DNA from 3 places in the Bacillus sp. YC2 genome. Region 1 is predicted to be linked to each of the others. Evidence: riboswitches for the same ligand, from Rfam matches in the RefSeq annotation. Region 1 holds a riboswitch; each other region holds the start of a gene.
What was found. Region 1 has a riboswitch for thiamine pyrophosphate ahead of KY305_RS14115 (ECF transporter S component). Riboswitches for the same ligand answer to the same signal wherever they lie in the genome.
Positions count from the first base shown of each region.

Region 2: linked by a shared signal. The riboswitch ahead of thiC (phosphomethylpyrimidine synthase ThiC) and the one ahead of KY305_RS14115 (ECF transporter S component) in region 1 are both predicted to bind thiamine pyrophosphate.
Region 3: linked by a shared signal. The riboswitch ahead of KY305_RS05855 (acetylornithine deacetylase) and the one ahead of KY305_RS14115 (ECF transporter S component) in region 1 are both predicted to bind thiamine pyrophosphate.

Region 1 is NZ_JAHXDO010000008.1:113,421-119,769, reverse strand. Features, by position in the region: gene KY305_RS14125 (transcriptional regulator SplA domain-containing protein) at 1-76, opposite strand, end outside; gene KY305_RS14120 (glycoside hydrolase family 18 protein) at 166-1,428, opposite strand; TPP riboswitch at 1,590-1,701, shown strand; gene KY305_RS14115 (ECF transporter S component) at 1,887-2,486, shown strand; gene KY305_RS14110 (ABC transporter ATP-binding protein) at 2,473-4,110, shown strand; gene KY305_RS14105 (energy-coupling factor transporter transmembrane component T family protein) at 4,085-4,846, shown strand; gene KY305_RS14100 (STAS domain-containing protein) at 4,900-5,733, opposite strand; gene KY305_RS14095 (S8 family peptidase) at 5,953-6,349, shown strand, end outside.
Region 2 is NZ_JAHXDO010000003.1:287,577-299,901, reverse strand. Features, by position in the region: rRNA gene rrf (5S ribosomal RNA) at 1-91, shown strand, start outside; tRNA gene KY305_RS08280 (tRNA-Asn) at 101-175, shown strand; tRNA gene KY305_RS08275 (tRNA-Ser) at 181-271, shown strand; tRNA gene KY305_RS08270 (tRNA-Glu) at 313-384, shown strand; tRNA gene KY305_RS08265 (tRNA-Val) at 399-474, shown strand; tRNA gene KY305_RS08260 (tRNA-Met) at 482-558, shown strand; tRNA gene KY305_RS08255 (tRNA-Asp) at 570-646, shown strand; tRNA gene KY305_RS08250 (tRNA-Phe) at 658-733, shown strand; tRNA gene KY305_RS08245 (tRNA-Thr) at 738-810, shown strand; tRNA gene KY305_RS08240 (tRNA-Tyr) at 831-915, shown strand; tRNA gene KY305_RS08235 (tRNA-Trp) at 928-1,001, shown strand; tRNA gene KY305_RS08230 (tRNA-His) at 1,031-1,106, shown strand; tRNA gene KY305_RS08225 (tRNA-Gln) at 1,116-1,187, shown strand; tRNA gene KY305_RS08220 (tRNA-Gly) at 1,237-1,311, shown strand; tRNA gene KY305_RS08215 (tRNA-Cys) at 1,318-1,388, shown strand; tRNA gene KY305_RS08210 (tRNA-Leu) at 1,396-1,484, shown strand; tRNA gene KY305_RS08205 (tRNA-Leu) at 1,780-1,861, shown strand; gene KY305_RS08200 (Na+/H+ antiporter NhaC family protein) at 2,026-3,603, shown strand; partial or broken gene KY305_RS19945 (hypothetical protein) at 3,815-3,922, shown strand; partial or broken gene KY305_RS08195 (alcohol dehydrogenase catalytic domain-containing protein) at 3,919-4,842, opposite strand; gene KY305_RS08190 (spore coat protein) at 4,859-5,218, opposite strand; gene KY305_RS08185 (spore coat protein) at 5,215-5,439, opposite strand; gene KY305_RS08180 (Type 1 glutamine amidotransferase-like domain-containing protein) at 5,534-6,232, shown strand; TPP riboswitch at 6,282-6,390, shown strand; gene thiC (phosphomethylpyrimidine synthase ThiC) at 6,515-8,287, shown strand; gene KY305_RS08170 (FAD-binding oxidoreductase) at 8,331-9,686, opposite strand; gene KY305_RS08165 (FbpB family small basic protein) at 9,954-10,133, shown strand; gene KY305_RS08160 (ABC transporter substrate-binding protein) at 10,136-11,866, shown strand; gene KY305_RS08155 (ABC transporter permease) at 11,931-12,325, shown strand, end outside.
Region 3 is NZ_JAHXDO010000002.1:169,876-182,200, reverse strand. Features, by position in the region: gene KY305_RS05880 (S8 family peptidase) at 1-2,864, shown strand, start outside; gene spoIIGA (sigma-E processing peptidase SpoIIGA) at 3,082-4,011, shown strand; gene sigE (RNA polymerase sporulation sigma factor SigE) at 4,070-4,789, shown strand; gene sigG (RNA polymerase sporulation sigma factor SigG) at 4,930-5,712, shown strand; gene KY305_RS05860 (ABC transporter ATP-binding protein) at 5,844-6,638, shown strand; TPP riboswitch at 6,650-6,755, shown strand; gene KY305_RS05855 (acetylornithine deacetylase) at 6,873-8,138, shown strand; gene KY305_RS05850 (YlmC/YmxH family sporulation protein) at 8,198-8,449, shown strand; gene pgeF (peptidoglycan editing factor PgeF) at 8,604-9,440, shown strand; gene KY305_RS05840 (YggS family pyridoxal phosphate-dependent enzyme) at 9,447-10,139, shown strand; gene sepF (cell division protein SepF) at 10,136-10,594, shown strand; gene KY305_RS05830 (YggT family protein) at 10,601-10,879, shown strand; gene KY305_RS05825 (YlmH family RNA-binding protein) at 10,940-11,710, shown strand; gene divIVA (septum site-determining protein DivIVA) at 11,805-12,299, shown strand.

The DNA of each region.
Region 1 (6,349 bases):
ACGCGTATTCCCCTTCTTTTGTCGGATGGGGAACGTATTCAGCCTGATTAATGTACTGCTCTTCTCTTTTTTTCATGTACAGACCTCCTTTTCACATTAGATTGTCCAAAAGAATGCCTGTTATCATAGGAAAGAAAAACCCCGCCCGAGGACGGGGTCAGGCCGCTATATTTTTCGGATCGTGAAAAATTTCCGCAAGAGCCAAGGCCCCGGATTGAAGCCGAGCGTCAATTGCCACGCTCCGATCGCCTGAAGGCCGAATTCCCGCACGAGAACCATTTTTTCACTCATGCTTCTTACGTCTTCAAACCACACTTCATGAGCTCTTCCCTGTTCATCCGTGTACCGGAAATACGGCGAGCGGTCTTGCTCCGAATAGTGTATCGCCGACTGGTGCTTCATCGCAGTTTCAACGGCGCGCTGATTGGATATGGCTGTTCCGATGGTGCCCGGTTTGTACGGAATGAGCCAATCATAGCCATACAGCGGAACACCGAGAATCACTTTTCTTCTCGGCACCCTGCTGATGGCAAAATTGATTGTTTCCCTGACCTCGGTCAAAGGCGCAACAGCTCCCGGCTCACTGCCCGCATGGTGCCAATCGTACGCCATAATAAACATGTAATCGACGACAGCACCGATTCCGCCGTAATCATACCCGCGAAGCCAAGGCACCCCTTCACTTGTTTTAGCCGGAACCGATATGGTTAAGGCAAGCTGATGCTGGGAAAGCCGGTTTTTTAATTCACGGAGAAAGCCTGTGAAAAGATCACGATCGGCTTCACTGATCCGTTCAAAATCAATGTTTACGCCGCCATACCCCTTTCTTGTGGTCAAACTCACGATATTGTTGACGAGGTTCGCCCGGGCTGACGGATTTTGCAGCACTTGATGGGCAAGGTCAGAACTGAACCCCCCGCCCGTCAGATTCGTAATGACGGCAAGCGGCCGCACTCTGTTTTTCCACGTGGTTTCAATCGCTGTTTTGTCATTTAAGTCATTCAGAAGATCCCCATTTGGGCCAAAATGATATTCAAACAGCGATATGGCTGATGAATAGGGTGCATAATCGTTGATTAACGCTCTGTCTGCTTCAGGTGTCCGAATGACATAAAATTGCAGAGTGCCGGCAAGGTAGTTTGAGATGTCAGGTATCCTCACCTTCATTCCCGCCTGTAAACGGTTTGGCAAAATCGCGGGATTGGCCTGCATCAGCTGCATTTGCGAAACATAAGACTTTCTCGCGATGACGGCATACGTATCATTCGGCTGAACCGTATATTCATAAAGAGGAATAAGCAGCGCTTGCCCCGGAACAATATTCGTTTCCTCAAGCCCGTTGACGCTTCTGATCCGGTCAACAGGAAATCCGTATCTCCTGCTTATTGAAAATAACGTGTCGCCAGACTGCACTGTATGAACAAACATAGGAGTCCTCCATTTCCTTTTTGTAAAAAAAGGCGCGCGATAAACCCTCTTCCTATCTTTATGAATGACAGTCCGGCCCGATTCCTCTCTTCAACCGGGAAAAGCTGTTTACAAATCAGAATTGATCAACTATGATGATGTCATCATAAAAAACTGTATAGGAAACGCACTAGGGGTGCTGTAATGGCTGAGATAAAACATGCTGCGGCGTGTTTTGATCCCTCATAACCCGATCTGGATAATACCAGCGTGGGGAAGTGCAGATTGACCGAAGCGCGGTTTATTTTCCATGCGTTTTCGTTCTGTTGCTGCATATTCCCTTGGATATGCAGTTTTTTATTTTCATTTAAAAACGGGAGGGAAACGAAAATGATGAAGCCGAATGGCCATTTCCTGTAACGAAGTCAGTATTCAATAGCAGCCGATAATCCAACAGACAAGAAAGCAGGAGATTAAATATGAAGAACTGGAAAATGAGAGAAATTGTTGTCATGTCAGTCATCAGTGTTGTATTCGCCGTCATCTATTTATTGTCTACTCACTTAAGCAATATAGCGGCCGGTTTTTTCGGCCGGATGAGCTATGAACCGATTTACGGCATTTGGTTTATCGTATCGGTTATTGCTGCATACATCATTCAAAAACCCGGAGCGGCGCTTATTTCTGAAATCATTGCCGCATTTGTGGAGTGCCTTCTCGGAAATCCGTCAGGCCCGATGGTCATTCTGATAGGAATTGCGCAGGGGCTGGGAGCGGAAGCCGTCTTTTTAGCCACACGCTGGCGGGTCTATTCCCTGCCTGTTTTGCTGTTGGCGGGGATGGGTTCTTCTGTGACAAGCTTTATTTATGATTTGTTTGTTTCCGGCTACTCTGTTTTGAATCCGGGTTTATTGGCAGTTATGCTGATCATCCGTCTTGCTTCCGGTGCGATTCTTGCCGGGCTTCTCGGAAAAGTGATCAGCGACTCGCTTGCCTATACGGGCGTGCTGAACGGAATGGCGCTCGGAAAGGCATTCAAAAAGAAAAAGAAACAGGTGACCCAAGATGCAGGCATCTGATCCGCTTCTCACGGTTGACCGTCTGACATTTTCTTATGAAGAGGATGAAAAACCGATTATTCAAGACGTATCATTTCAGATAAAAAAAGGAGAACGTGCCTTATTGCTCGGTCCGAGCGGGTGCGGCAAAAGCTCGCTTGCCCTTTGCTTAAACGGCCTTTATCCGGAAGCGTGCGACGCGGTTCAAATAGGCCGTGTTGCCTTATACGGGACACCCCTCTCAGATCTGTCAGAGCCTGCCGCCAAATCAATCGGCGCGGTGTTTCAAGATCCGGATCAGCAATTTTGCATGCTGACGGTTGAGGATGAAATCGCCTTCGGGCTGGAAAATCTGCAATATGCAAAAGAAGACATGGACAGGATCATTGATGATGTGCTGGAAAAATTCGAAATTCCCCACTTGAAGAAGCGGACAATCGCTTCCCTGTCAGGCGGGTTAAAGCAAAAAGTCGCGCTCGCTTGTATTATCGCAATGGAGCCTGAACTTATTATTTTGGATGAACCGACAGCTCAGCTTGATCCTTATTCTGCGCGTGAATTCGTACAGCTGATCAGGGAACTCCAAAAGAAAAAAGGCTTCGGCCTTCTCGTTATTGAACATCAGCTCGATCATTGGGCGCCGTGGATGGACAGAACGATTGTGCTTGACGAATCGGGGCGGAAAGTGATGGACGGGCTGACAAAAGACATCTTTCAATTTCAGCTTGATGAGCTGACGCAGCTCGGAATAACCATTCCGCGCGTCATTACTTTGCAGAAGCATCTTCATCTCCCTTTTACTTTGTGCAAAGAAACCCTTTTTAACGAGCCGTTCCCTCCCTTTTCGGATAACGGCGGGATCAAGCCTTCTTCAGAAGATGCGCTCCGCGTTCATGATCTGTCATTTAAAAGAGGATCGAAACCGATTTTTCAGAACCTGGGCTTTTCCGTGAAAAAAGGCTCAATCACTGCGATTGCCGGGCCTAACGGCACCGGAAAGTCCACGCTTCTCTCAGTGCTTGCCCGGCTGAATCGGCCGGAGAGCGGACTGATTGAAATAGACGGGAGACCGGTTGATTCCTATTCTGAAAAAGAGCTGCGGCGCCACATGGGATTTGTATTCCAAAATCCTGAGCACCAGTTTGTCACTGACACAGTCATGGATGAACTGCTATTCGGCTTTGAACGTCATAAAGCAGTGAAGGAGAAAGCCCTTCAGCTGTTAACCCGGTTCGGACTCCGGCGCTATGTCTCGTATCATCCGTTTTCGTTAAGCCAAGGACAGAAACGCAGGCTCAGCGTTGCGACAATGCTGATGCACGATGTAAAAATGCTGCTGCTTGATGAGCCGACATTCGGCCAAGACGCAAAAACGGCGCGTGAATGTATGCAAATGCTTCAAGAGATTCAGGCAGAAGGAACGGCGGTTCTAATGGTGACACACGATATGGAGCTTGTCTCCGACTATGCCGACAGCATCCTTGTGCTTCATGATACGAACCTGGTTTACTATGGGTCACCTGACTTTCTGTTTTCTGAACGGCACGAGCTCGTTGAACAGGCAAAGCTGGCTTTGCCGCTGAAGTATGAATGGATGAGACAAGATGGGGGGCAGAGACATGAATCACCGGCTGCAAGCTGTTAACCCGACGATAAAAGCGGCGGCTGTCCTTTGCTGTGTCGTGATGCTGTCGTTTATTTATAATCCATATACGCCCGCTTTGTTTTACATTATCATCGTGGCAGGTGTCATAACGGCAGGCCGGATTCCGCTGAAAAAATGGCTTCTGTTTACGGTTCCGTTTTTCATTCTTGCCTTCGGCTGCTTATGGACAGCGGCCGTTTTCGGAAACGTCCCGACAACTGCCGGCAACCTGCTGTTCCGGCTGGGTCCTATTTCCGTCAACAGTGACAACGCGGCGCTCGGCATTTCGATCGGTTTTCGCATTTTATGTTTTTCTGCTTTGTCGATGATGTTTATTTTCACAACCGATCCGATTCTGTTTATGCTGAGTCTCATTCAGCAGTGCAAGCTGCCGCCGAAGCTTGCGTACGGCATTATCGCCGGATTTCGGTTTCTTCCTCTTCTGAAAGACGAGATCCGGATCATCAGGCAGGCGCACAGAATCAGAGGCGCTGTGACTGAATCCGGCCTGAAAGGAAAGCTGTCCGCTTTTACACGCTATACCATTCCGCTTTTGGCAGGTGCGATCCGGAAAGCAGAACGCACAGCCATCGCAATGGAATCAAAAGGTTTTACAGGCAGCCGAAACCGTACGTTTTACAGGACCGTGACTGTGCGGGGCGGCGACTGGTTCTTTTTCCTGCTCGTCCTTTTATTATTTGGCGCAAGTTATACTGTCTCTTTATTCTTTTTATAAAAACAGGCTGCCGGAGACGATTCGGCAGCCTGTTTTTGTTATGTACGCTTCTGTCACTGATTATAATTAAGCGCTTGAGCCAAGTTTGACTTAATCGTGATATTTGAGAAATTAATACCGAGCTGAACGGCCGTTTGGGCGATTTCCGGCCTGATTCCGGATAAGGTCGATTTGACTCCGATCAAATTAAGCGCCTCAATCAATTTAAAGATTTGGTGCGCCACCATCGTATCCACGACCACCACGCCCGACAAGTCGATTAACAAATGCTCGACACGCCTGTCTGCACAGGTGCTCAACGTGTTTTCAAGAATAAATTTAGCCCGCTCAGTGTCGATATCGCCGACAAGGGGCAAAAGGGCCGTGCGTTTGCTGAGTGTGATGACCGGCGAGCTTAATTCTAATATCATTTCCCGCTGCGCGTTCAGCTGCATTTTCGAATTATGCTCGGCATGATCAACAAACGTATAAATGGTAAAATCAAATACTTGAACGATTAAATCCTCCCATTTCTTCCTTTCTCCCCGTGCAAACAAAGACTCGTGAGAATCGGCAAACGCATCGTAATAGCTTTTGTACAGCGTCCGGTTTCTCATAAATTCACGGACCACATATTGAACGGGTGTGTCTAAATGCTTCTGGTCCTTCGCAAGCTCGATCACCCACCGTTCGAACTCTTCCAAAAATTCCTTTTCCGGTTTGATATACATGTTATTAATATGCCGGTAAAATTCTTTATCCTGCTCAAGCAGTTCTTCTGTCATAACCGGATTCGTCAAGGAATAGATCGAATTGGGGTCTGTTTCTTCCATTGTGTCGATCCAATCTTTTGCAATTTGATCAACCTGTCCTGAAAAATATTCGTATAATGCTTCATTTAGTTTCATACCTCTTCTCCTTTCCCATTTCCAATTATAGCGTCAGCGGGTGCCGATTCACAGTGAAAGCTGTTAATCTATCCATTTATTTGAAAATAATTAGTGCAATGGTTTGCGCCTGATTTGTCAAAATGCTTCAAATGACTCTTTCCAAGCAGCGGTCCCTGCCATAAAATAGTAGCAACACCCTTGTATCCACTTGCAAACATAAAAAAGGAGGGCTTTTTTATGAATGGTGAAATGCGCTTGATCCCGTATGTCACGAATGAGCAGATGATGGATGTGAACGAGCTTCCTGAGGGTATTAAAGTGATTAAGGCGCCAGAATTGTGGGCAAAAGGGTTTAAAGGCAAAGATATTAAAATCGCGGTTCTTGATACAGGCTGCGACACGAACCACCCCGATTTAAAAGATCGGATTATCGGCGGTAAAAATTTTACAGATGATGACGGAGGCAAAGAGGATGCGATTTCCGATTATAACGGACACGGCACCCATGTTTCCGGAACGATTGCTGCTAATGATGCAAACGGCGGAATTTCCGGGGTTGCGCCAGAGGCAAGCCTGTTAATCGTCAAGGTGCTCGGCGGTCAAAACGGCAGCGGAAAATATGAATGGATTATTA
Region 2 (12,325 bases), on a different contig from region 1:
ACCCGTTCCCATGCCGAACACGGAAGTTAAGCTCTTCAGCGCCGATGGTAGTCGGGGGTTTCCCCCCTGTGAGAGTAGGACATCGCCAGGCAGACTTCATTCCGCAGTAGCTCAGTGGTAGAGCTATCGGCTGTTAACCGATCGGTCGTAGGTTCGAATCCTACCTGCGGAGCCATTAATGGAGAGCTGTCCGAGTGGCCGAAGGAGCACGATTGGAAATCGTGTAGGCGGTAACCCCGTCTCAAGGGTTCGAATCCCTTGCTCTCCGCCACTAATGATTTATACATAACAAAAAACGAAAACAATCACCAGGGCCCGTTGGTCAAGCGGTTAAGACACCGCCCTTTCACGGCGGTAACACGGGTTCGAATCCCGTACGGGTCACTTATATATATGATGGAGGATTAGCTCAGCTGGGAGAGCATCTGCCTTACAAGCAGAGGGTCGGCGGTTCGAGCCCGTCATCCTCCACCATTATCATCGCGGGGTGGAGCAGTTCGGTAGCTCGTCGGGCTCATAACCCGAAGGTCGCAGGTTCAAATCCTGCCCCCGCAACCAAATTTTAAAATGGTCCGGTAGTTCAGTTGGTTAGAATGCCTGCCTGTCACGCAGGAGGTCGCGGGTTCGAGTCCCGTCCGGACCGCCATTTATATTCAAGGCTCGGTAGCTCAGTTGGTAGAGCAACGGACTGAAAATCCGTGTGTCGGCGGTTCGATTCCGTCCCGAGCCACCATTTTGCCGGCCTAGCTCAATTGGTAGAGCAACTGACTTGTAATCAGTAGGTTGGGGGTTCAAGTCCTCTGGCCGGCACTGTTTTTCAAATAGAATACGGAGGGGTAGCGAAGTGGCTAAACGCGGCGGACTGTAAATCCGCTCCCTCAGGGTTCGGCAGTTCGAATCTGCCCCCCTCCACCATCTTATTATCATAGGGGCATAGTTTAACGGTAGAACAGAGGTCTCCAAAACCTCCGGTGTGGGTTCGATTCCTACTGCCCCTGCCACTATAATTTCAATTCATCTTAAGACTATGGCGGTTGTGGCGAAGTGGTTAACGCACCAGATTGTGGCTCTGGCACTCGTGGGTTCGATTCCCATCAATCGCCCCATATTATTATTGGGCTATAGCCAAGCGGTAAGGCAACGGACTTTGACTCCGTCATGCGTTGGTTCGAATCCAGCTAGCCCAGTTGTATTTTTTAAAAACAAACTGAATAAGTTGTAATAAGTTCTTTACATGCGGAAGTAGTTCAGTGGTAGAACATCACCTTGCCAAGGTGGGGGTCGCGGGTTCGAATCCCGTCTTCCGCTCCAAATGATGGCGGCATAGCCAAGTGGTAAGGCAGAGGTCTGCAAAACCTTTATCCCCGGTTCGAATCCGGGTGTCGCCTTTCTTTTGCCGGGGTGGTGGAATTGGCAGACACACAGGACTTAAAATCCTGCGGTAGGTGACTACCGTGCCGGTTCAAGTCCGGCCCTCGGCACCAATTTAGCTTTGAACGGATGACGTTAAATTGGTTATTATTTTTAACATTATATAACACTTATACGAGAGTGATTTGCATAGCGCAAATCACTTTTTTTGTATCATTAAAACATTATCATAAGCTGCAGAAGTGCAGTCGGTATAAGTAAACCAAAAAACAAGAACGCTTCATCTGGCGGCGTGCGGAAAGATGTCGAAAAACATGTGCATTAAACAAAAAACTTTTCTAAAACCGTTGACAGTATAGAAAACCCATGATATATTTATATACGTCGGTTGTACACGACACATTGCTTGCCGGTGTGGCGGAATTGGCAGACGCGCACGACTCAAAATCGTGTTCCTTCTGGAGTGCCGGTTCGACCCCGGCCACCGGTATACGAAAGCTTCTACAAAATGTAGAAGCTTTTTTTGTTGTATAAAAAGTTATTGCCAGCCGTATCAAAGGGCAGTTACAGACTTATTATAATCATGATGCGCCTGCGTATAATTGCACTTTTTTCAAAGATACTAACAAAAAGTTCTTTAAAAGAGGTGTTTTTATGGCAGGTACTTGGGCTTGTCTTATACCATTTATTCTGGTCATTCCCATTTCAATCATGACGAAGCAAGTACAGTCTGGCCTGTTTGTTGGCTTGTTGGCCGGGAGCTATCTTTTGCATCCCAGCTTGCTTGGCGGGATTGAACACATGGTTCATTATTTAATCAGCAACATTGTCGTAATAAATAATATTCGAATCATTGTTTTTCTATATTCATTTGCCGGCCTTGTGGGGATTATAAAGTTAACCGGAGGGATAAAAGGCTTTGTCCATTTGATCAGTAAAAAGGTTAAAACCAAAAAAGGCGCGATGCTGCTTGCATGGCTGTCGACATTTGGCACGTTTAGCGAACCGGACTTTCGCATCGTCACCATTGCACCGATCATGAAAGCTTTAAGCAGGCGTCTGGACCTGTCGAAACAGAAAATTGCTTACGCCATTGAGTTTACAGCCAACCCTGTCATCGCCTTAATTCCGGCAGCAACAGCATTTGTCGGCTACATGGTTTCCATTATCGGACAAGCTCTCAAAACGTCAGGAATAGATCAACCGGCTTACACAGTGTATGTGAAAAGTATTCCTTTCAATTTTTTCTCCATTGTGATTATTTTAGTCGGAATTTATTACAGCTTCTTTAAAAAACAAAAAGAAGATGAAAGCTTAGAAAAAACAGAAAAGAACGGACAAACCTCTTCTCTGAAACATAATCAAAATGTGGAAGCGATCCCGCAGAACAGCGGTGTTTTGCTTTCAGCAGGCCCCAGCACATTCAACATGGAAACAGGGACGATCTCAGATATTCACGGAGAACACACGGGGATGTTCGAAAGGGATGCCGATGAACATGCTGACCAGCAGGAAGAGTTAGACGCGGCGCACCGTGCTTATATTAAGGAAACACCGATTCGGCCATGGAATTTAATGATTCCAATCGCGCTATTTTTACTATTAACACTGTTTCTGAGCTGGTGGGACGGCCATTCAAAAGCACAAGGGTTTTTGAATGCTTTTATTAAAAGTGATATGCTTGGCGTCATGTTAACTGCATTATTGGCAGCAGTAATTGCAGCATTTGCTCTTTTTATGTTTCAGCGTTTTTCAGCAGGCGAGCTTGTTACTCATTTTATCAAGGGCGGAAACGAATTGGTAAACGTTATTATCATGTTATCGCTGATTTGGGCCGTAACAGCAGTATCTGAGGATCTGGGATTTTCCAAATATATTACTTCTCATTTAACGTCATGGATCCCCCATATGTTTATTGCGCCATCTCTGTTTATACTCGGGGCGGTTATATCCTATTTTATCGGTTCATCTTGGGGGACTTGGGGACTTTTAATGCCGCTCGGCGTAACGCTGGCGGTTCAATCGCATACCAGCTTATTATTAGCGATTGGGGCCGTGTTTGCCAGCGGAACATTTGGAGCGTTTGCTTCTCCTCTCAGTGATAATACGGTGACAACCTGTACGGTTCTGGGGATCGATGTTGTGAAGTATGCCCGTTCGAAACTTGTTCCGGCGCTTATAGCGGCGGGAATCTCCGTTGTTTTATATGGTGTCTTTTCATTCTTTAGATAACAAAGAAATTACATGTGTCAGGAAACGGTTTTTTAATATTCAATATACCGCCTTAGAATCCAGCCTTTTACGACTGTGACTTCAATGGTATCGGCTTTGGCGACTCCAAGGCTGACGTTCGCAAAAAAGAGGGACCTGGTTTACATTCAATGCCGTTTTCAAGGATAAACTAAGGATCAAGTTTGTACAAAGGAGTGAGGCAGGATTGAATATGGAAAGCAAGGTAGCTGATGAACTGCATAGAATGTTTTTAGCGGGTGAGCTGCAAATTACTGTAGATGAAGATATTAATGAAATATCTGAAAGATTGAGAAATGGGAAGGCGTTGTATCTCATCCCGTATACACCTGTTACTTGGATGGTGCCGCATTTTCGAACGGCTTGGGCTGCCATAACGAGCGCACCCATCGCTCCGCCGTGCATTTTAACGCCTGTCGCCAGAAATTCGAGCGGAGACATTTTACCGTCCATTCCGACGCAGTCAATGACAACATCTGCGCCGCCTTGTGTGATTTCTTTTAAATAAGAGCCTGTGTTTTCTTTCTGTTCAAAATTAATGATTTCCACATTGTTTGTTTTTTTGGCATGCTGGAGGCGGTAGTCGATATAATCAACTGCTATGACTCGTTTTGCGCCTTTGAACCATGCAAATTTTTGTGCGAGCAGCCCGACAGGACCGCAGCCGAGAACAATGACTGTATCTCCCTCTTTGACTCCCGCGTTGTCTACGCTCCAGTAGGCGGTAGACATTGCGTCCGCAAGCAAAACTAATTTTTCATCTTCTATTTCGCAGTCTTCAGGAATTTTGAAGGGTGTAAAGTTGGCATAGGGCACGCGCATGTATTCAGCTTGGCCGCCTGGATAGCCGCCTGCCGTGTCCGAGTAGCCGAAATACGCTCCCATCTCCCCATTGGCGTTGGAGTTGTCACATTGGCTTTCGAGCTGGTTTTTACAAAAGAAACACTCTCCGCAGCTGACGTTAAAAGGAATAATGACTCGATCGCCTTTTTTTACCTTATGGACCTCAGGACCCGTTTCTTCGACAATGCCCATCGGTTCGTGGCCGATAATGTAGTCTTCCGGAAAGTTTGGAATCATGCCGTGAATTAAGTGTAAATCTGATCCGCAAATGGCGGTGGTTGTCAGTTTCACAATGATATCATCAGGCTTTTGGATTTTCGGCGCATTGACTTCTTTCACTCTGACATCTTTAATGCCTTGATATGTGACAGCTTTCATTCTTCATACTCCTCTGTTAGTTATATGGTGTAGCGAATGTCCCGAGCCGATTCGTATTGTCTGGAAACAGTTTGAGGCCTGCGATATCAACCGCGGTTTGGGCGGATTTTAAATCCAGTGCAAATTGTTTTTTCGTATCAGTTGGAGAAAGCCAGCCTTTTTTGATCATGAGCTGTGTGAGCTCGCCGTGCAATTGAATAGCCGTATCCAATTGAGTGCGCAAGACTTGCCTGAGTTCTGGGGTTGCGGTTTCAGTAATTGCAATCGCGTAATCTTTAATCCCGCTTTTTACAGAAAGCAAAAATTCAAGAGCGAGAGCTGAGTCTGCAAGATCGGGCATGCCTATTGAGTTCTTGGGGTCTAAAAAATCGTTCAATGCAATTCACCTCCGGTTATTGTCGGCGCCTTTTTGTAAAAGGTCTGCAATTCTTTAATATCTTTTACGGACTGCTGTACGTTTTTTTCCATAAGCGCTCTCAGTTCTTGATCAAAGACTAAACCTTGCATCATTTTTGATTTCAGTAAAGAGACGGTTTTTATATTCATGATTTCATGGGTATCGACAGTTTCATGATAAGCTAAGCGGTCATGTTCCATATGGTTCACCTCCTGATTTTCTGTATTTTTTGCTTCACGCGAAGCTTTTATGCGAAATGGGCTGTTATACTTGAGAAATAAAGAGGTGACTACGTTGAAACAGATTATCGCAATGGGGGGCGGAGGTTTTTCGATGGAACCCGATAACCTTTTGCTTGATCAATATCTTTTAGAACAGTCGGTGCGATCAGAGCCGAAAGTTTGTTTTTTGCCGACGGCAAGCGGCGACGCGGAAAACTATATCAGACGTTTTTATCAGGCATTTCAGACGCTTCAGTGCAAGCCGTCCCATTTGTCCTTGTTTAAACCGCCTTCTTCACATATCAGATCCTTTTTGATGGATAAAGATATTATTTACGTTGGCGGCGGCAATACGCGAAACATGCTTGTGCTTTGGAAGGAGTGGGGGCTTGACCGCATTCTCCGTGAGGCATGGAAAAACGGTATTATATTAGCGGGTCTGAGCGCCGGGGCAATCTGCTGGTTTGAAGAAGGGGTGACCGATTCAATCGGAGAGCTGACAGCGCTAAAAGCTTTAGGGTTTTTACCGGGCAGCTTTTGTCCGCATTATGATGGGGAAAAGAACCGCAGGCCGGCGTATCATCGGCTCATTTCTGAAAAAAGGCTTCAGGGCGGCTATGCAGCTGATGACGGCGCTGCGCTTCACTATATAGGCGATCAGCTGTTTCGTGCTGTTTCTTCCAGAGCGGATGCCGGGGTTTATCGCGTTTATGGAACAGGAGAGAGCGTCGAAGAAACAGAGCTGAACATACTTAAATTATCTGAATGTTGATAATATGCTTTTTTTTGTGAGAACATTATGTTACGATGAAAGCGAAATGAATAGTTACTGGGGGTGCCCCTTGGCGGGCTGAGAGAGAAGCGGCTGCTTCTTAACCCTTTGGACCTGATCTGGTTCGTACCAGCGTGGGGAAGTAGAGGTTTTATTATTGTTGATGAAAGACAATAATAGTTTCTTTTCTGACTGCAAAACCGGGTTCTCAATTGAGCCCGGTTTTTTTGTGCTGGTGCTGAGCTTGATTCTGTTATTCGAATTGATAAAGGAGAGATTTGTATGCAAAATCAATCAGTACAGCAAGCGAACATTTCCATTATGTCGAGTTTTTCAGGAAGCAAAAAGGTATACACGGAAGGTTCAACACCTGATATTCAAGTCCCGATGAGGGAAATCAGCCTGAGCCCGACAACGGGATCATTCGGTGAAGAGGAGAATGCGCCTGTCCGTGTTTATGATACGAGCGGGCCATATACCGATCCGAATGTGCAGATTCATATACATGACGGCCTGAAACCGCTTCGCACCAAATGGGTTGCCGGACGCGGCGATACGGAGGAGTATGAAGGACGGGCCGTTAAACCTGAGGACAACGGTTATAAGAAAGAAAACAGGGCTGCTGCATACCCCGGTTTAAAACGGAAACCGCTTCGTGCTAAATCGGGAAAAAATGTGACGCAAATGCATTACGCGAGAAAAGGAATCATTACACCGGAAATGGAGTTTATCGCGATCCGTGAGCATGTCTCACCCGAATTTGTCAGAGAGGAAGTAGCGAGCGGCCGGGCGATCATTCCTTCTAACGTAAACCACCCTGAAAGTGAACCAATGATTATTGGGCGGAACTTTCACGTGAAAATTAATGCGAATATCGGAAACTCAGCTGTCACATCCTCGATTGAGGAAGAAGTGGAAAAAATGACGTGGGCGATTCGCTGGGGAGCCGATACGATGATGGACTTGTCCACGGGGAAAGACATTCATACGACACGGGAATGGATCATCCGCAATTGCCCTGTGCCGGTAGGAACGGTGCCGATTTATCAGGCGCTTGAAAAAGTAAACGGTGTTGCGGAGGATTTAACATGGGAGATTTACCGTGACACACTGATTGAGCAGGCGGAGCAGGGAGTGGATTATTTTACGATTCATGCCGGTGTTTTGCTTCGCTATGTGCCGTTAACGGCAAAACGCACGACGGGAATCGTGTCACGCGGCGGGGCGATCATGGCGCAATGGTGTCTGGCACATCATCAAGAAAGCTTTTTGTATACCCATTTTGAAGAAATCTGTGAAATCATGAAGGCATATGATATTGCATTTTCTCTCGGTGACGGTCTGCGTCCGGGTTCAATTGCCGATGCGAATGATGAGGCCCAGTTTGCCGAATTAGAGACGCTTGGAGAATTGACGCAGATTGCGTGGAAGCATGACGTTCAAGTGATGATTGAAGGACCGGGGCACGTGCCGATGCACAAAATTAAAGAAAATATGGACAAGCAGCTGGAAATCTGCAAAGAAGCGCCTTTTTACACGCTCGGTCCTCTGACGACTGATATCGCTCCCGGCTATGACCATATTACATCAGCAATCGGCGCTGCGATGATCGGCTGGTACGGAACGGCGATGCTTTGTTACGTTACGCCGAAGGAGCATTTAGGACTGCCGAATCGTGATGATGTAAGAGAAGGCGTGATTACTTACAAAATCGCCGCTCATGCGGCAGATCTTGCCAAGGGGCATCCGGGCGCGCAGATGCGTGATGACGCACTTTCTAAAGCGCGGTTTGAATTCCGCTGGCGCGACCAATTTCATTTGTCTCTTGACCCTGAAAGAGCAATTGAATACCATGATGAAACCTTGCCGGCTGAAGGCGCAAAAACGGCTCACTTCTGTTCGATGTGCGGGCCGAAATTTTGCAGTATGAGAATTTCACAGGATATACGGGATTACGCGAAGGAGAAAGACCTCAGTGAAACGGAAGCCATTAATGAAGGGTTAAAAGAAAAAGCAAAAGAATTCGTGAAAACGGGAAGCCATTTATATCAATAAATGAACGGATGAAGATGGAGGGTGTTCCATCTTCATTTTTCTTTTAGAAAAATATTGACCGGCGAAGCGGCGGAATGCTTTGCTCAAAGCGGAATACGTTTTCTGGGTCATATGTCGTTTTTACTTCGCGGAGGCGCTCAAAATTGTCTCCGTAATATGTTTTTGGCCAGTTTCTGATAGCTAAATCGGGCCAATTCACGTAGTCTCCCATCGTTTCTTTGGAAAGAGCAGTTCTCAGCTCCTCAATCCAGCGGACATTTTGTCTTTTTTCTTCAGGTGATGTCCAGTTCGTTAAATATTCCTGAGCAATGATTGCATCACGATAAAAAAATGCCGTCTCGTCGGGGGCGATTCGTCCGGCTGCCCCGCCGAGCGATTGCTGCCAGACGCTTGCGTTTTGATTCGGTGCGTGCTGTAAAAAGTGTTTAACGGTTGAAATCGCATGTTTTGATAATGGCTTTTCGATGAAAGAGCCTGAACGTTTTTTCTTTTGCGGCTGATTGCCTCCCGGGCTGTTAAAAAAGGCAGCTGCTTCGTTAAACGGCACTGTTTTTACCATACCGCTTGTCGGTTTTCCTGCTTTTAGCAAAGGTTTTAACAATTCTTTTAACTCTGTTTTTGTCCCGACAAATTGTCCGAGAGCCTCTATGCGGTTTACTTCCTCGGGCCAAAACTCAATGGATGAGGTAAGCCGTTCATCCGTAAAAGGAGCCCAGTGCTGCCACGCATTAAAAACTTCCTCAAAATCCTTCCATCTCCAAGTGATAGAAAAAATAGACACTCGAGAAATCGGCACTGCTTCAAACGTCATGGACGTGACAATGCCGAAATTGCCTCCGCCTCCGCCCTGAGACGCCCAGAATAAGTCAGGGTGCTCCGAGCGGCTTGCCGTTATCAATTCAGCGCCCGTTTTTTCGTCTGCTCTGATCATCTCGAGCTTTAAGAGGCGGTCGCAAGTCAGGCCGGCAGTCCTTGTTAAATATCCAATTCCCCCTCCAAGCGTTAAACCCGTGAGTCCTACATTTGCAATATTTCCCGCAGGAAGTGTCAAGCCGTACCGCCAGAGTGTCTGATAGACTTCCCCCAATTCGGCGCCCGCCTCTATTGTAGCCAGCTGGATGTTCTGATCGACCTTTATTCTGTTCATTTCACTCAAATCAATGACAAGGCCGTTATTTAAAAGGGAGAAGTTCTCATAGCTGTGTCTGCCGCCTCTGATGCGGAAAGGCACATTGTTTTCGCGCGCCCACTTCAGCGCATTAACGGCATCTTGTTTGTTTTGGCAAAATACAATGATGCTGGGATACCTTTGCAGACTTAGGTTGAAATTTGTTCTTGCCTCGTCATAGTCCGGGTCATCCCGCGTCACGATTCGTCCGGTAAGTTTTGTCTTTTCCATACTCTCACTTCTCTTTCTATCATTATCTATTAATGTTCTCAGCTTATGCGGGAGAATAAGAGATCGTATAAGGAAAAGGCCGCGAAAGTTCAGAAGACGCGGCAGTATTTTAAAATATAGTTGACAGATAGGTATTATATGAATTAACATGATCAGTACATATTTCCAAACTGTGGCTGATCGGATCACCGAAGGCTCTTATCTTTTAAACAGATAAGGGCCTTTTTTGCGTGAAAGGCCCTTGAATGAAAAACGGAGGGATGACATTTGGGTTTGAAAAAGGCGTCAACTGTTCGGAAGAAGAGTAAAAAACGAAAAAAGTACAGAAAACGAACATTGAATTTTGAGGTGCTTGTGGAGAAAAACAAACGGGAGATTATGAGAAGTGCGGATCAGATGGAGGAGATCTATATAAAAATTGATGAAAAGCATACGGGGGTTCGATAAGGATGGAGGGGAAGGCATTGAAGAAAAAAGCAGCAGGCATCATATTTGCGCTCTCAATTTCCGTATTTATATCGGGATGCGCATTAGGAAGCTCAGGGGAAGAAGAGCGGCAGCCATCGGCGGATAAAAAGGAAGAATCAAGTATCGCCCGCGCACAGAAAAAGGAATTTAAAGCGGTTGATATGGCGGCGCTTCCCGCTAAATCTAAAGCCAGAAAAGATACATTTGTTGCAGGCATATCTGCGCCCGGCGGGGTTTTTTTACCGTACTTTTATGAAAACGGCTGGGACGGAAATGCGACTGATCCTATTTTCGAGTCATTAGTCAAATTGGATAAAACGGGGAAACCCGCTCCGGCGCTGGCTGAAAGCTGGGATATTTCTAAAGATCAGCTTACCTATACGTTTCATTTGAGAAAGGACCTTGTTTTCAGTGACGGGTCGCCTCTGACTGCAAAGGATGTCGCGTTTACATTAACGCTGCTGCATGATCCGGCGTATGCGGGCTATGAAGATATCACAACGGCGTATATTAAAGGCGGCAAAGCTTACAAAGAAGGAAAAGCGAAGTCGATAGAGGGCATTCATATCATAAATGACAGAACCATCAAGATCACTACTGAAAAAGTCAGTTCGAAATCGCTGCTTTTGTTAGGGGGGCAGGTGCTGTCTGAAGCTTATTACGGAAAGGATTATCAGTTCGGCAAACTGGACTATTTAAAAGAGCTTTATTCAAAACCGCTCGGAGCAGGCCCTTATCAATTCACAGAATATATTCCGGGACAGGAAATACGTTATCAAGCGAATGAACACTATTATTCCGGGAAACCGAAAACAGAAAAGCTGATTTATAAAATTATCGACCCTTCAACCTCTCTTCAGCTTTTTGAAACGGGTGATCTTGATTATGCCTCTTTCTCACCTGATGACGATACGGTCGAGCATTTAAAGAGTCTTGGTTTTGCGAATGTAAGCGTATCTGTCGTGAATGACTATGGGCTTGTTTATGTCAATCATAAGCGCCCGCCGTTTCAGGACAAAGAAGTTCGCCAAGCGCTCATTTACGGGCTGGACCGCCAAAAAATCGTCGATGTCCGCTTTAAACGGTACGGAGAGGTCGCAAATGTCCCTGTGTCCCCAGTTTCATGGGCATATCATGACAAAGGCGTGAACCCGTACAAATTTAATCCGGAAAAAGCAAAGGAGCTTCTCGATCAAGCCGGTTGGAAAACGGGAAAAGACGGCGTGCGTGAAAAAAACGGCAAAAAGCTTGAGATCAGCTATTACACCTCAAAAGCCGATGACGATTTTATCCCGATTGCGAAAGAAAATTATGCTGACATCGGAATTTCATTAAAGCCGGAAGTCATGGATTTTAATACAGAGGTCGCAAAAATCAATGACAAACATTATGATCTGGCCGCTGTTTCCACCTCGCAAATTCTTGATCCGAACGACACGGTGGAAAAGCTGGCATCCGATCATCCTAACAATGTGACGGGATATTCCAATCCGAAGGCGGATCGGTTAATAGAGAAAGGAGCCGGAACGCTCGATATCAACAAAAGAAAAGAGATTTACCGCCAGCTTTATCAGGAGCTTGGAAAAAACCCGCCTTACATTTTGGTTCATTACCGTCAAAGCGCAAGGGCGGTCAGCGGGAAAATACAGGGGCTTGAACCGGATAATTATTCGGGAATCAGTTCGAGTCTGCCAAACGTTTCAATTAAATAGATAACGTGTGCAAATACCCGGTGCAGGCTGGGTATTTTGCCTTCTGGGGGAGGAAAAGGCTTTTATGAAACGGTATGCCGTCCAAAGGTTCATTCAAATGCTTGTGATATTATTCGGTACGTCCTTTATCATTTTTTTCTTATTTGCCATGCTGCCGGGCGATTATATTGATTCAAACGTAAACCTGACTCCTGAAAGAGCCAAGGAATTAAAGGCGCTTTACGGGCTGGATCAGCCCATATGGCAGCGTTATGTGACATGGCTCGGCAATGTTCTCACCGGAGATTTGGGATTCTCTTTAAAATATCAGGAGAACGTCCTTTCATTGCTTCAGAAATATGTATGGAATTCATTTTTTGTGGCGTTTTTTTCTTTGCTGCTGACTTGGTCTGCGGCGATGGTAACGGGGGTCGTATCAGCTGTCAGAAAATATTCTTGGTTTGACGGACTCGTTACGTT
Region 3 (12,325 bases), on a different contig from region 1:
ATGAAATGGAAGACGTCTTGACTCGCACAGCAGAAAAGCTGACCGATTCCGCCTTTCCGGATTCGCCGAATAACGGTTACGGCCACGGTCTTGTCAATGCATTTGACGCCGTTTCGGCTGTAACGGACGGGATCGGAAAAATAGAAGGGCAGGTGTTGACAGCAGGTGAAGATAACGAACCGCCTGTATATCAGCATGATCCTGTCTCGGAAGCTTATCAAGGCGCGAGTCTTCCGTTAACTGTCACGGCGGAAGACAATGTGGGCGTTACGAAGGTTACGCTTTCCTACCAGTTTGATGAGGGAGATTGGAAAACGATCACCGCGGTGCAAAAAAGCGGAGATGAAAAAAAAGGAACATATCAAGCGGAAATCCCGAATGTAATGGCCAAATCAGTAAGCTACAAATGGACGATAAAGGACTTTGGAGGTCATTCGGCGGAATCTGACACGTACCGGGTCACTGTCAAACCAAGCATTACAGCGGGCTACAAAGAGAATTTTGAGTCGCAGCCCGCAGGATGGTCAAGCTATGGAACACAAGATCAATGGGAATGGGGCGTTCCGGTTTCAGGCCCCGGTGCAGCAGTCTCCGGAGAAAAAGTATTTGCGACGAACCTGGCTGGCCCTTACGCCGATTCGGCCAACATGAATTTAGTGATGCCTCCGATTCAAGTGCCGGATGACGGGCGTCTGTTCCTTCAATTTAAAAGCTGGCACACGCTCGAAGAATTTTTTGATTACGGATATGTGTTTGTACTTCCTGAAGGGAAAACGAATTGGGAGCAGGCGGCCATTTATAACGGAGCTTCGGCAGGCTGGACTGATGAAGAAATTGATTTATCGGCATATAAAGGCCAAAACATTAAAGTCATGTTTAATTTGCAGTCCGATGAAGTGGTAAATGAAGACGGATGGTATATCGATGATGTCAGCCTCTCAGCCGACTCTTCCGGCAAGGTGAAAAAAGCTAAACTCGGTATACAAAAGCCGTCCGGCAAACTAAAGAAAAAGGCTGTTAATCCTAAAAAAGCGAAACCGGCGGCAAAATCAGCAGGAAAAGCTGTAAACCGCGGAACAAACCTGCTTCCGCTCAGAGCGCAAGTCAGTGTTGCCGAGACGGGAAAATCCGTTTATTCAGACCCGGCAAGCGGCAAATACACCCTTTCTCATAAAGCGGGCAGCTATACGCTGAAAGCGGAGGCTTACGGGTATCAGCCACAAACAGAAAAAGTCTCGATACAATCAGATCAAACGGCACAGGCAGACTTCACGCTGGAAAAAATGCCATCCGGCACGTTAAAAGGCACGATCACCAATCAGTCAACGGGAGAACCGGTGAAAGGCGCCGCGCTGTATGTCATCGAGGATGCCGCAATTGAACCGGCGGTTACGAATGACAAAGGGGAATATTCACTTCAGGTGTACGAAGGCTCCTATACGATCAAAATCGCCGCAAAAGGATTTTACAACAACGAATTTTCTGTTGATGTGAAAGGGAATGTCACCCAAAACTCCGAATTAAAGCCGTATATCGGCTATGAAGGCGAAATTGCCTATGATAACGGTGTGGAAGAAGCCGCCATGTCGTATTTTGAGGCAGGCAGCAAATCTGCGGTTAAGATGACGCTCGCTGACGGAAAAGACCTTGGCATGCTGACAGGAGGACTGTTTAAATTTTGGGGTGAAAACTGGCCTGCCCCTGGCGGCACGGAATTTCAAATAGAAGTATATGACGCATCGGAAAAAGACGGTGCGCCCGGTAAAAAAATCGCCGGTCCTTTCAAAGCGGAAGCGCTCAGAAACGGTGAATGGACAAAAGCCGACCTCAGCTCAAAAGGAATTGCGGTCGGTAAGGAATTTTATCTCGTCTTCGTACAGACGAAACCCGATCCTTATTCGCCGGGATTGTCAGCCGATGACGGAAGCCCGTATTCAAACAGAAACTGGCAGTACATCGGCGGCAGCTGGTCAAAATCGGATAAATCTGACGGAAACTATATGATCCGCGCTTTGGTTGACTATGAAGCGGCAGTGCCTGAGATTACTTCTCCGCAGGACAAATCATTTACAAATCAAGAGAAACTTGCGGTAAAAGGGACCGCTTCTCCGGGGACGGCTGTCCGTCTTTACAACGATGAAAAAGAAGCCGCTGAAACAAAAGCCGGAGCAGACGGCACCTTCCAGGCTGATGTATCGCTTCATAAAGGAGCCAACCGCCTGACGGCATCAACGTCAACCGACAGGGGATCAACAGACGCTTCCGGCCCTGTCACGGTGATACTTGATCAGGACAAACCGGATTTGACGATCGATAATCCGAAAAACGGAGATAAAACAAATAAAGAAACCGTGACTGTAAAAGGAAAAGCTGCCGATGATTATTTGAAGTGGGTGAAGGTGAACGGCCAAAAAGCTGAGGTGAAAGACGGCTCTTACCAAGCCCGAATTCTTCTGGAAAACGGCAGCAATGAAATCAAAGTCACGGCAGCGGATGAAGCGGGAAACAAAACGACGAAAAAGACGGTTATCAATGCAAATTACACCGCCCCCGTTATTTCTGGGTTAGTTCCCGGAGAGGATAAAACATTAAAAGCCGGAGAATCAGTGAAAATCGCTTTCTCCAGCGGAAAGAAATTAGACGCCACGTTTGTCATTCGTCTTCCGCTGACAAATGCGCGTGCAACTACTCAAAACGCAACGGAGCTTCCGCTGAGAGAAATTTCTCCGGGAAGATATGAAGGATACTGGACGGCCGCCTCTTCAATTAAAGCGAACGGAGCAAAAATTGACGTTATCGTAAGAGATGACTATGGGAATGAAACGAGACAAACGGCGAAAGGAAAACTTTATATTAACGAGTAAAGAAGAGCGCTGCCTTTAGAAGGGCAGCGCTTTTTCAGATGATCCGAACCTAGCAAAATGCCCAAACAGGCATCCTCGACAAATAAAACGGTTATCCCTTAAAAATTGTACTTTCCCCTCAACATTAATTGACAGACTTTCCCACAGAGCTTGCTTTATACTTATGAAACAAGAGAGAGAAACAGGTATGTAAGACAAAAGAGGAGAGGGGTCAGATGTGAAAATCTATCTGGATGTCATTTGGCTGTTGAACTTTTGTTTTGATTCTCTTTTGCTTTTATTGACGGCCTTTATTTTAAAACGCCAGGTAAAGAAAAGAAGAGTGGTGGCTGGGGGCTTGATCGGTTCAACGATTGTGCTGCTGATGTTCACCCCTGTTTCGCCGCTTGTGGAGCACCCAGCGGGAAAAATGGTATTTTCAGTTTTCATCGTGCTTACGGCTTTCGGATTTAAACGGTTTCGGTATTTTTTACAAAATTTGTTTGCCTTTTATTTCGCAACATTTCTCGTCGGCGGGGGAATGATCGGTGTTCATTCGTTATTGCAGACAAAATCAATCGTGCAGCATGGCGTAATGGTGACAAGCCAGACCGGGTTCGGTGATCCGATCAGCTGGATGTTTGTCGTCATCGGATTTCCCGCCGTGTGGTTTTTTTCGAAAAAAAGAATTGAAGAGATCGAAACAAAATCCATTCAGTATGATGAACTTGTCAGGGTGCAGGCTGAATTCGGCGGACAGACAATCCATGCGAAGGGATTGGTGGATTCGGGAAACCAGCTGTACGATCCGCTGACGAAAACGCCGGTCATGATTCTTCATATTGATAAGTTTGCCCCGCTTCTCGGGGAAAAGGAAACAGACATTATCAAAACCGCCAGTCCGCTTGAGGTGATCGAACAGCTGGATAATACGTTCCGCCACGCAGAAAAACTCAGACTGATTCCGTACAGGGGCGTCGGCCAGGACCATCAATTTTTACTCTGTTTGAAGCCGGATTACGTGACCATTTTAACAAAAGACGAAATGATCGCATGTGAGAAATGCCTGATCGGAATCAGCACGAGACAATTATCGGCAGACGGTGAATTTGACGCGATCGTTCATCCGAAAATGCTGACAGGAAAAGCGGTGAAACATGTATCCTGATATAAAAGTCTGTTACTAATCATACTCAATCCGCATTGTATTTAGAAGGGGGAGGAAGATGAAAAAACTTAAGCTGCGTTTGACATATCTTTGGTATAAATGGCTGATGAAACTCGGGCTGAAAAGTGATGAAGTTTATTACATAGGGGGAAGCGAAGCACTGCCGCCGCCTCTGTCAAAAGAAGAAGAACAGGTGCTGCTTTTAAAGCTGCCGAGCGGGGATCAGGCGGCACGCGCTATTTTAATTGAAAGGAATTTACGCCTTGTCGTATACATCGCCCGTAAATTTGAAAACACGGGCATTAATATTGAGGATTTGATCAGCATCGGGACAATCGGTCTGATCAAAGCGGTAAACACCTTTAACCCGGAAAAGAAAATAAAGCTTGCCACCTATGCATCACGATGCATTGAAAACGAGATTTTAATGTACCTGCGCAGAAACAATAAAATCCGTTCTGAGGTATCCTTTGATGAGCCGCTTAATATTGATTGGGACGGAAATGAACTGCTGCTTTCAGATGTGCTCGGAACAGATGATGATATTATTACAAAAGATATTGAAGCAAATGTGGATAAAAAGCTTTTGAAAAAAGCGCTTGAGCAATTAAACGAGAGAGAAAAGCAGATCATGGAACTGCGTTTCGGGCTTGTCGGAGAAGAAGAAAAGACGCAAAAAGATGTAGCCGACATGATGGGAATCTCCCAATCCTATATTTCCCGGCTTGAAAAACGGATTATAAAAAGACTGCGAAAAGAGTTTAACAAAATGGTGTAAAAAAATTTCCATCAGCCAACCCTTACTGCTGTAAGGATTGTCTTGGACAGATGTTTTTTTCTGTAAAATGAAAGTGCATATTTTTCCCACCCGAGGAGATACTTAACGTTGTACAGCAGCTCCTGTTGGGAGGGAAAAACGTGTCAAGAAATAAAGTCGAAATTTGCGGGGTGGATACCTCCAAATTACCGGTGCTCAAGAATGAAGAGATGAGAAAGCTATTTAAGCAATTGCAGGATGAAGGCGATGATTCAGCAAGAGAAAAGCTGGTAAACGGCAACCTGCGCCTTGTCTTAAGCGTCATTCAAAGGTTTAACAATAGAGGAGAGTATGTTGATGACTTATTTCAGGTCGGCTGCATCGGACTAATGAAATCCATTGATAATTTTGACCTAAGCCATAATGTTAAGTTTTCAACATACGCTGTACCGATGATCATCGGAGAAATCCGCAGATATTTGCGTGATAACAATCCGATCCGCGTCTCAAGATCGCTGCGTGATATCGCATATAAAGCGCTTCAAGTAAGAGAGCGGTTAATCAGTGAGACAAGCAAGGAGCCGACAGCAGAGGAAATCGCCAAAGTTCTTGAAGTGCCCCATGAAGAAATTGTGTTTGCTCTTGACGCCATCCAAGATCCGGTGTCGCTGTTTGAGCCGATTTATAACGACGGCGGTGATCCGATTTACGTCATGGACCAGATCAGCGATGAGCGAAACAAGGATACACAATGGATTGAGGAGCTGGCTTTAAAAGAAGGCATGAGAAGGCTGAACGAACGGGAGAAAATGATTTTGCGCAAACGCTTCTTTCAGGGAAAAACTCAAATGGAAGTGGCTGAAGAAATCGGCATATCCCAAGCTCAGGTTTCGAGGCTCGAAAAGGCAGCCATTAAACAAATGAATAAGAACATCCATCAATAACGGGAAAAGCCTTTAAAACAAATGTTTTAAAGGCTTTTTTCGTGTCTCCGGTTTACGTATGAAAAAAAGTCATGTATTCTAATCTGTAAAAGTTTTAAGAAAATTGAAACATATTTGCAGGAGGGAGCGTAATGATTTTACAGCTTGACCGCGTGTCATTAAAAAGAAACGGCAAATGGATTCTGAAGGATATAAACTGGCATGTTGAACAAAATGAAAACTGGGTGCTGTACGGATTAAACGGTGCCGGCAAAACAGCTTTGTTAAATATGTTATGCTCATATTACTTTCCTACTTCAGGAGAGATGCAGGTGCTCGGCCATCAATTCGGAAAAACAGAGCTCGGTGATAAGCTCAGAAGAAAAATCGGCCTTGTGTCAGCCGGGCTTCAGCATAAACTATACCCCGCGGATTCCGCATTTGAAATTGCTCTCAGCGGTGCGTACGCATCTATCGGTTTATACGAAACGCCGAGTGAACAAGTGAGGGAAAAAGCGATCGGGCTTTTGAAGGATTTGGGCGCGATCGGTTACGCGGACAGGCGCTATGAGACCTTATCTCAAGGAGAAAGACAAAGGGCGCTGATTGCCCGTGCCCTTATGGCAGATCCTGAACTTTTAATTTTGGATGAGCCGGTGACAGGGCTTGACTTTATGGCGAGGGAAAAACTGTTAGATACGATTACATATATCGCCGGAAAAGAAAATGCGCCGTCAATCCTTTACGTCACCCATCATGCTGAAGAAATTTTACCGGTATTTGATAAAGCGCTGCTTATAAAACAAGGAGAAGTGTTCGCCTCAGGCGGGATACGGGATATGCTTTCTGATGAACGGCTTTCTGCCTTTTTTGACATACCGGTCAGCGTGATGTGGAACAATGACCGTCCGTTTTTAACACGGGCGAAAGAAACGTCATCCGTGTGAAAAGTGAATACATTTCATCCTGGGGGTGCTGTCCGGCAGCTGAGAGAGGCGTGTGTCTCAACCCTTAACAGACCTGATCTGGATCATGCCAGCGGAGGGAAGCGGTGAAAAAAGCGGAGGAAGCGGCGGTTTACATATTGCCGAGCCCTGTGCGTTTTTTTAAAGCCGTTTCATTCGTTGAAACGGTTTTTTCTATACAACAAGAAGGAGAGATTTCCATTGGATCAACTCAATATGATATTACAAAAAGCAGATGAGCAGCAGGCTGATTTAATCAGTATCGCCAAAACTTTAATCTCCTTTCCCACACCGGCGCCGCCCGCAAGAAATACGAAAACCGCGCAGAAATGGGTTGCCGGGTTTTTAAAAGAGATGGGCTGTTCTGTCGATATATGGGATGTCTACCCCGAAGATCCGAACGTAGTCGGTGTGTTAAAGGGAACCGATTCCGAACATTATCAAAGCCTCATTCTAAACGGCCACATTGACGTAGCCGAAGTAAACGGGGAAGACTGGGACTCGGACCCGTTTCAGCCTCTTATAAAAGACGGCATGTTAATCGGACGAGGCGCTTCTGATATGAAAGGCGGGCTGGCGTGCGTGCTTTTTTGCCTGAAGCTGATTCATGAAGCCGGTTTACAACTGCCTGGCGATCTGATTGTGCAGTCGGTCATCGGCGAAGAGGTGGGTGAAGCGGGGACGCTTGAATGCTGCAGACGCGGTTATCATGCGGACTTTGCGGTTGTCGCGGATACGAGCAGCCTGCATATCCAAGGCCAGGGCGGAGTGATTACCGGCTGGATAGAAATCAAAAGCGCAAAAACGTTTCACGACGGAATGAGGCGCAATATGATTCACGCGGGCGGCGGCACATTCGGGGCAAGCGCGATTGAAAAAATGGCGAAGATCATCGGCGCCCTCGGAGAGCTGGAACGCCACTGGTCGGTAATGAAAAGCTATCCCGGCTTTACGCCCGGCACAAATACGATCAATCCCGCCGTAATAGAAGGGGGAAGACACGCCGCCTTTGTCGCGGATGAGTGCCGCTTATGGATTACGGTTCACTTTTATCCGAACGAAACACATGAACAAGTGTCGGCGGAAATTGAAGACTTTGTAAACCGAATCAGCGACAGTGATGTGTGGCTGAGGGAAAACAGACCGGTTTTCAAATGGGGCGGCTCTTCAATGATTGAGGACAGGGGCGAAATTTTTCCGGCGCTGGAAATAGATCCTGATCATCCGGCGGTTTGTGTTTTGGCAGCATCGCACCGCGCCGTCAAAAAGGAGGAGCCCGTTACAGATGTATCACAAACCGTAACAGACGGCGGCTGGCTTTACGATGCCGGGATTCCGAGCGTCATATACGGGCCGGGCGACCTGAAGAATGCCCATTCCGTAAACGAGGAAGTGTCCGTTGAGGAGCTTATTGAGTATACGAAAATCATGCTGAGATTTATCATTACATGGTGCAGCCGCAAAAAAGATTGCCCGGCTTGACAAGGTTCGGCCCGACCGTTCATATAATAAGAAAAAGAACGGTAAAGGACGTGATCCGGATGATCAGCATTTCTGAATTTCAAATAAAAGATGTGGTGAACGTTTCGAACGGAAAAAAACTCGGAAGCATCGGTGACATCGATATTAATGTGACAACGGGTAAAATTCAGGCGATCATTTTAGGGGGCAGCGGAAAAGTTCTCGGTTTTTTCGGAAAAGAAGAGGAAATGGTCATTCCTTGGCGAAATATAGTTAAAATTGGGGAAGATGTCATCTTAGTGCGTGTAAATGAACCAAAGGGCTCTGCGTGATCAGCCCTTTACTTGTAAAATGCCGGAAATCTCAATGTTTCCGGCACATTTATTTTATTCATTTTAAAGTCAGCCGCTAAACGAATGCTTTAAATTGTGGTAAAATGATTGGGAAATTACGCTTTTTTAATGTTTGTCGAAAGGTTGGATCCTCATGAATACATATCACCCGTTTAGTCTTACCACCCCCTCGGCACTCATGATACAAGACTGGAACCGTGTGAATCAGCATAACACAAAGGTCATCGCCGGATTTACAACGAAAAACGGCGGTGTCAGCAATCCGCCGTATGAATCGTTAAATACTGGATTGCATGTCCGTGACGAAGCTTGTGATGTCGTTAAAAATCGTGAAATCATCGCGTCTTTATGCGGCTCTGAACTGGATTCTTGGGTATTTGCCGATCAGACACATGAAAACCGCATTCAAAAAGTGACAGCCGGGGACAGAGGAAAAGGAGCGAGGGACTACTCCGCTGCATTTCGCAGGACGGACGGGCTCTACACGAAAGATAAAGGCGTCTTTTTGGCTCTGTGTTTTGCCGACTGTGTGCCATTGTATTTTTATGACCCTGTGAATTCTCTTATCGGCGCTGCCCATGCCGGATGGAAGGGAACCGTTAAACAAATTGGGCGCATCATGACGGAACGCTGGGCAGATCAGGAAGGCTCCCGTGTATCTGATATTCACGCTGTCATCGGCCCGTCCATCAGCGGCGGATGCTACACCGTAGATGACCGTGTCATCAATGAAGTCCGGGCGCTGCCTTTTTCGGCTGAGTCAGCCGTATGTGAAACGGGCGCAGGCCAATATAAGCTCGACTTAAAAGAGGTCAACCGTCTTCTTCTGACACATTGCGGCATTCCGGAAGAAAACATTTCTGTCAGCGGTTTATGTACGGAAACAGAGCGTGATCTTTTCTTTTCACACCGCCGCGACAAAGGAAAAACGGGACGCATGATGTCCTTTATCGGAATGAAGGAGGCATAAGTAATCTTGCGTGTTGCTGATCAATTACGACATATAAACGAACGAATAAACGAAGCATGTAACAGATCGGGCCGAAGCCCTGAGAATGTGACCATCATCGCTGTTACAAAATATGTATCAACAGAAAGGGCTCAGGAGGCCGTTGATGCAGGCATTACAAGCCTGGGAGAAAATCGGGATACCGAGCTGGTCCGCAAGCAGGATGCCATCACGGGGAATCCGGATTGGCATTTTATCGGCAGTCTTCAGTCAAGAAAAGTGAAGTCTGTCGTTGACAGCGTATCTTATATTCACTCCTTAGACAGACTGTCATTGGCAAAAGAGATTGAAAAACGCGCTTCACATAAAGTGCGCTGTTTAGTGCAGGTGAATACATCGCTTGAACCGTCTAAGCACGGTATGAAAACAGAAGAGGTCATCCCCTTTATCCGGGAGCTTTCAGGATTTACAAACATCTCTGTAGAGGGGCTGATGACGATGGCTCCGCTGACAGACGAAAAAGACAGGATCAGAGCCTGTTTTCGGGAATTACGGGATCTCCGCGACCGCGTGCAGGAGCTGAACCAGACGAACGCACCGTGCCGGGAGCTCTCCATGGGCATGTCAAATGATTATGAAATTGCTGTTGAAGAGGGCGCTACATTTATCAGAATAGGCTCCTCATTAGTCGGAAATGAAACAGGGGGTGTTAACAAATGAGCATGAAAAATAAACTGAAAAACTTTTTCTCCATGGATGAGGAAGAGTATGAGTACGAATATATTGAAACAGAGCAGGATCATCCGGAAGAGCATGATCAGCAAAAAGAAAAACAGCCAGCCTATGCTCAAAAGGCGGCCGGCAAGCAAAACGTGGTAAGCTTGCAAAGTGTTCAGAAATCCTCTAAAGTGGTGTTGAGTGAGCCGCGTGTATATGCGGAAGCGCAGGAAATCGCCGATCATTTAAAGAACAGGCGGGCAGTTGTCGTTAATCTTCAGCGCATTCAGCATGATCAGGCGAAAAGAATCGTCGACTTTTTAAGCGGGACTGTCTACGCCATCGGCGGCGACATCCAAAGAATCGGTTCAGATATCTTTCTGTGCACGCCTGATAATGTCGACGTATCCGGCACGATTTCGGAGCTCATATCTGAAGACGAACATCAGAGGTGGTAAAGCAGGATGATTCTTTATCAAATTTTTTCCGTTCTGAGCTATTTAATTTACATCTACTCGTTTGCCCTGATTATTTATATTTTTATGTCCTGGGTGCCGAGTACGAGGGAAACGGCAGTCGGACGGTTTCTCGCAGCAATATGCGAGCCGTATTTAGAGCCGTTCAGAAGGATCATTCCGCCGATTGCCATGCTGGATATATCCCCGATTGTTGCCATTATCGTGCTTCGGTTTGCCACGACAGGACTTTGGGGTCTGTACCGCATGATCGCAATGTATACGTAATGTGACAGTTTGATACAGGCTTGGCACCAGCCAAGCCTCTTTACATAGAAAGGAAAGAACATGAGCGATATTTACCAGCACTTCAGAAAGGACGAGCGGCCTTTTATCGATCAGGCGCTCGAATGGAAACAGATTGTCCTGGAGCAGTATCGGCTGAAACTGACCGATTTTTTAGATCCGAGGGAACAGGTGATGTTAAAAGCCGTTATCGGTGATGCCTGCGGTCTCGCGTTTTTCGGAGGATATGATCGGGCCGAACGCAAACGGGCGATATTATACCCTGATTATCTTGAGCCGGAACAGAATGATTATGAGCTTCAAGCTTTTGAGGTTCAATATGCTGAAAAATTCGTCAGCATCGACCACCGTTCTCTTCTCGGGTCTTTAATGGGGATCGGATTAAAGCGGCAGAAATTTGGCGATTTGGTGTTTTCGGAAAAAGCGGTGCAGCTTATCGTGTCCGGGGAAATTGCTGATTTTGTCAGCGTCCAGCTCAGCAAAGCGGGCAAAGCCCCGGTAAAGCTTGAGAAAATTGCGCTCGCCGATCTTCACATTCCTGCTTCGGATGTCGAAATAAGAGATGACACGGTTTCTTCATTGCGTCTCGATGCCGTTTGCGCCTCAATGAGCCGGCAATCCCGGCAAAAGGCGCAGACGCTTGTGAAAAACGGACTCGTCAAGGTAAATTGGAAGGCCGTTGAGGACCCGTCCTATCAGGTCGCAGAAGGAGACATGCTTTCCATTCGGGGCTTCGGCCGATGCAGTTTGACAAAAATTGATGGAAAAACGAAAAAAGACAAGTGGAAAGTCACGTTTGAACGTCAAAAATGAGTCGTTTTTTCAGTTTTTTTCTCCATCTGTGCCGTATTTGTTTTATAATGTGAACTAGATAATCGTACTGAAATGTAAAAATGGAGGTGGCAGTATGCCATTAACGCCAAATGATATCCATAACAAAACGTTTACAAAAGGTTTTCGCGGATATGATGAAGATGAAGTAAATGAATTTTTAATGCAAGTCAGAAAAGATTATGAAATCGCACTCCGTAAAAAAGCGGAGCTTGAAGCGAAAGTGAATGAGCTTGACGAAAGAATCGGACACTTTGCCAATATCGAAGAAACGCTGAATAAATCAATCCTCGTGGCGCAAGAGGCCGCAGAAGACGTCAAACGCAACTCACAGAAAGAGGCGAAGCTGATCGTCCGTGAAGCGGAAAAAAATGCGGACCGCATCATTAACGAGTCGCTCTCAAAATCAAGAAAAATCGCCATGGAAATTGAAGAGCTGAAAAAACAGTCAAAAGTGTTCAGAACCCGTTTCCAAATGCTAATTGAAGCGCAGCTCGACCTTTTGAAAAATGATGATTGGGATCATCTGCTTGAATACGAAGTCGATGCGGTGTTTGAGGAAAAAGAATAATTTTCTGATTTTCTTGACATTCTCAG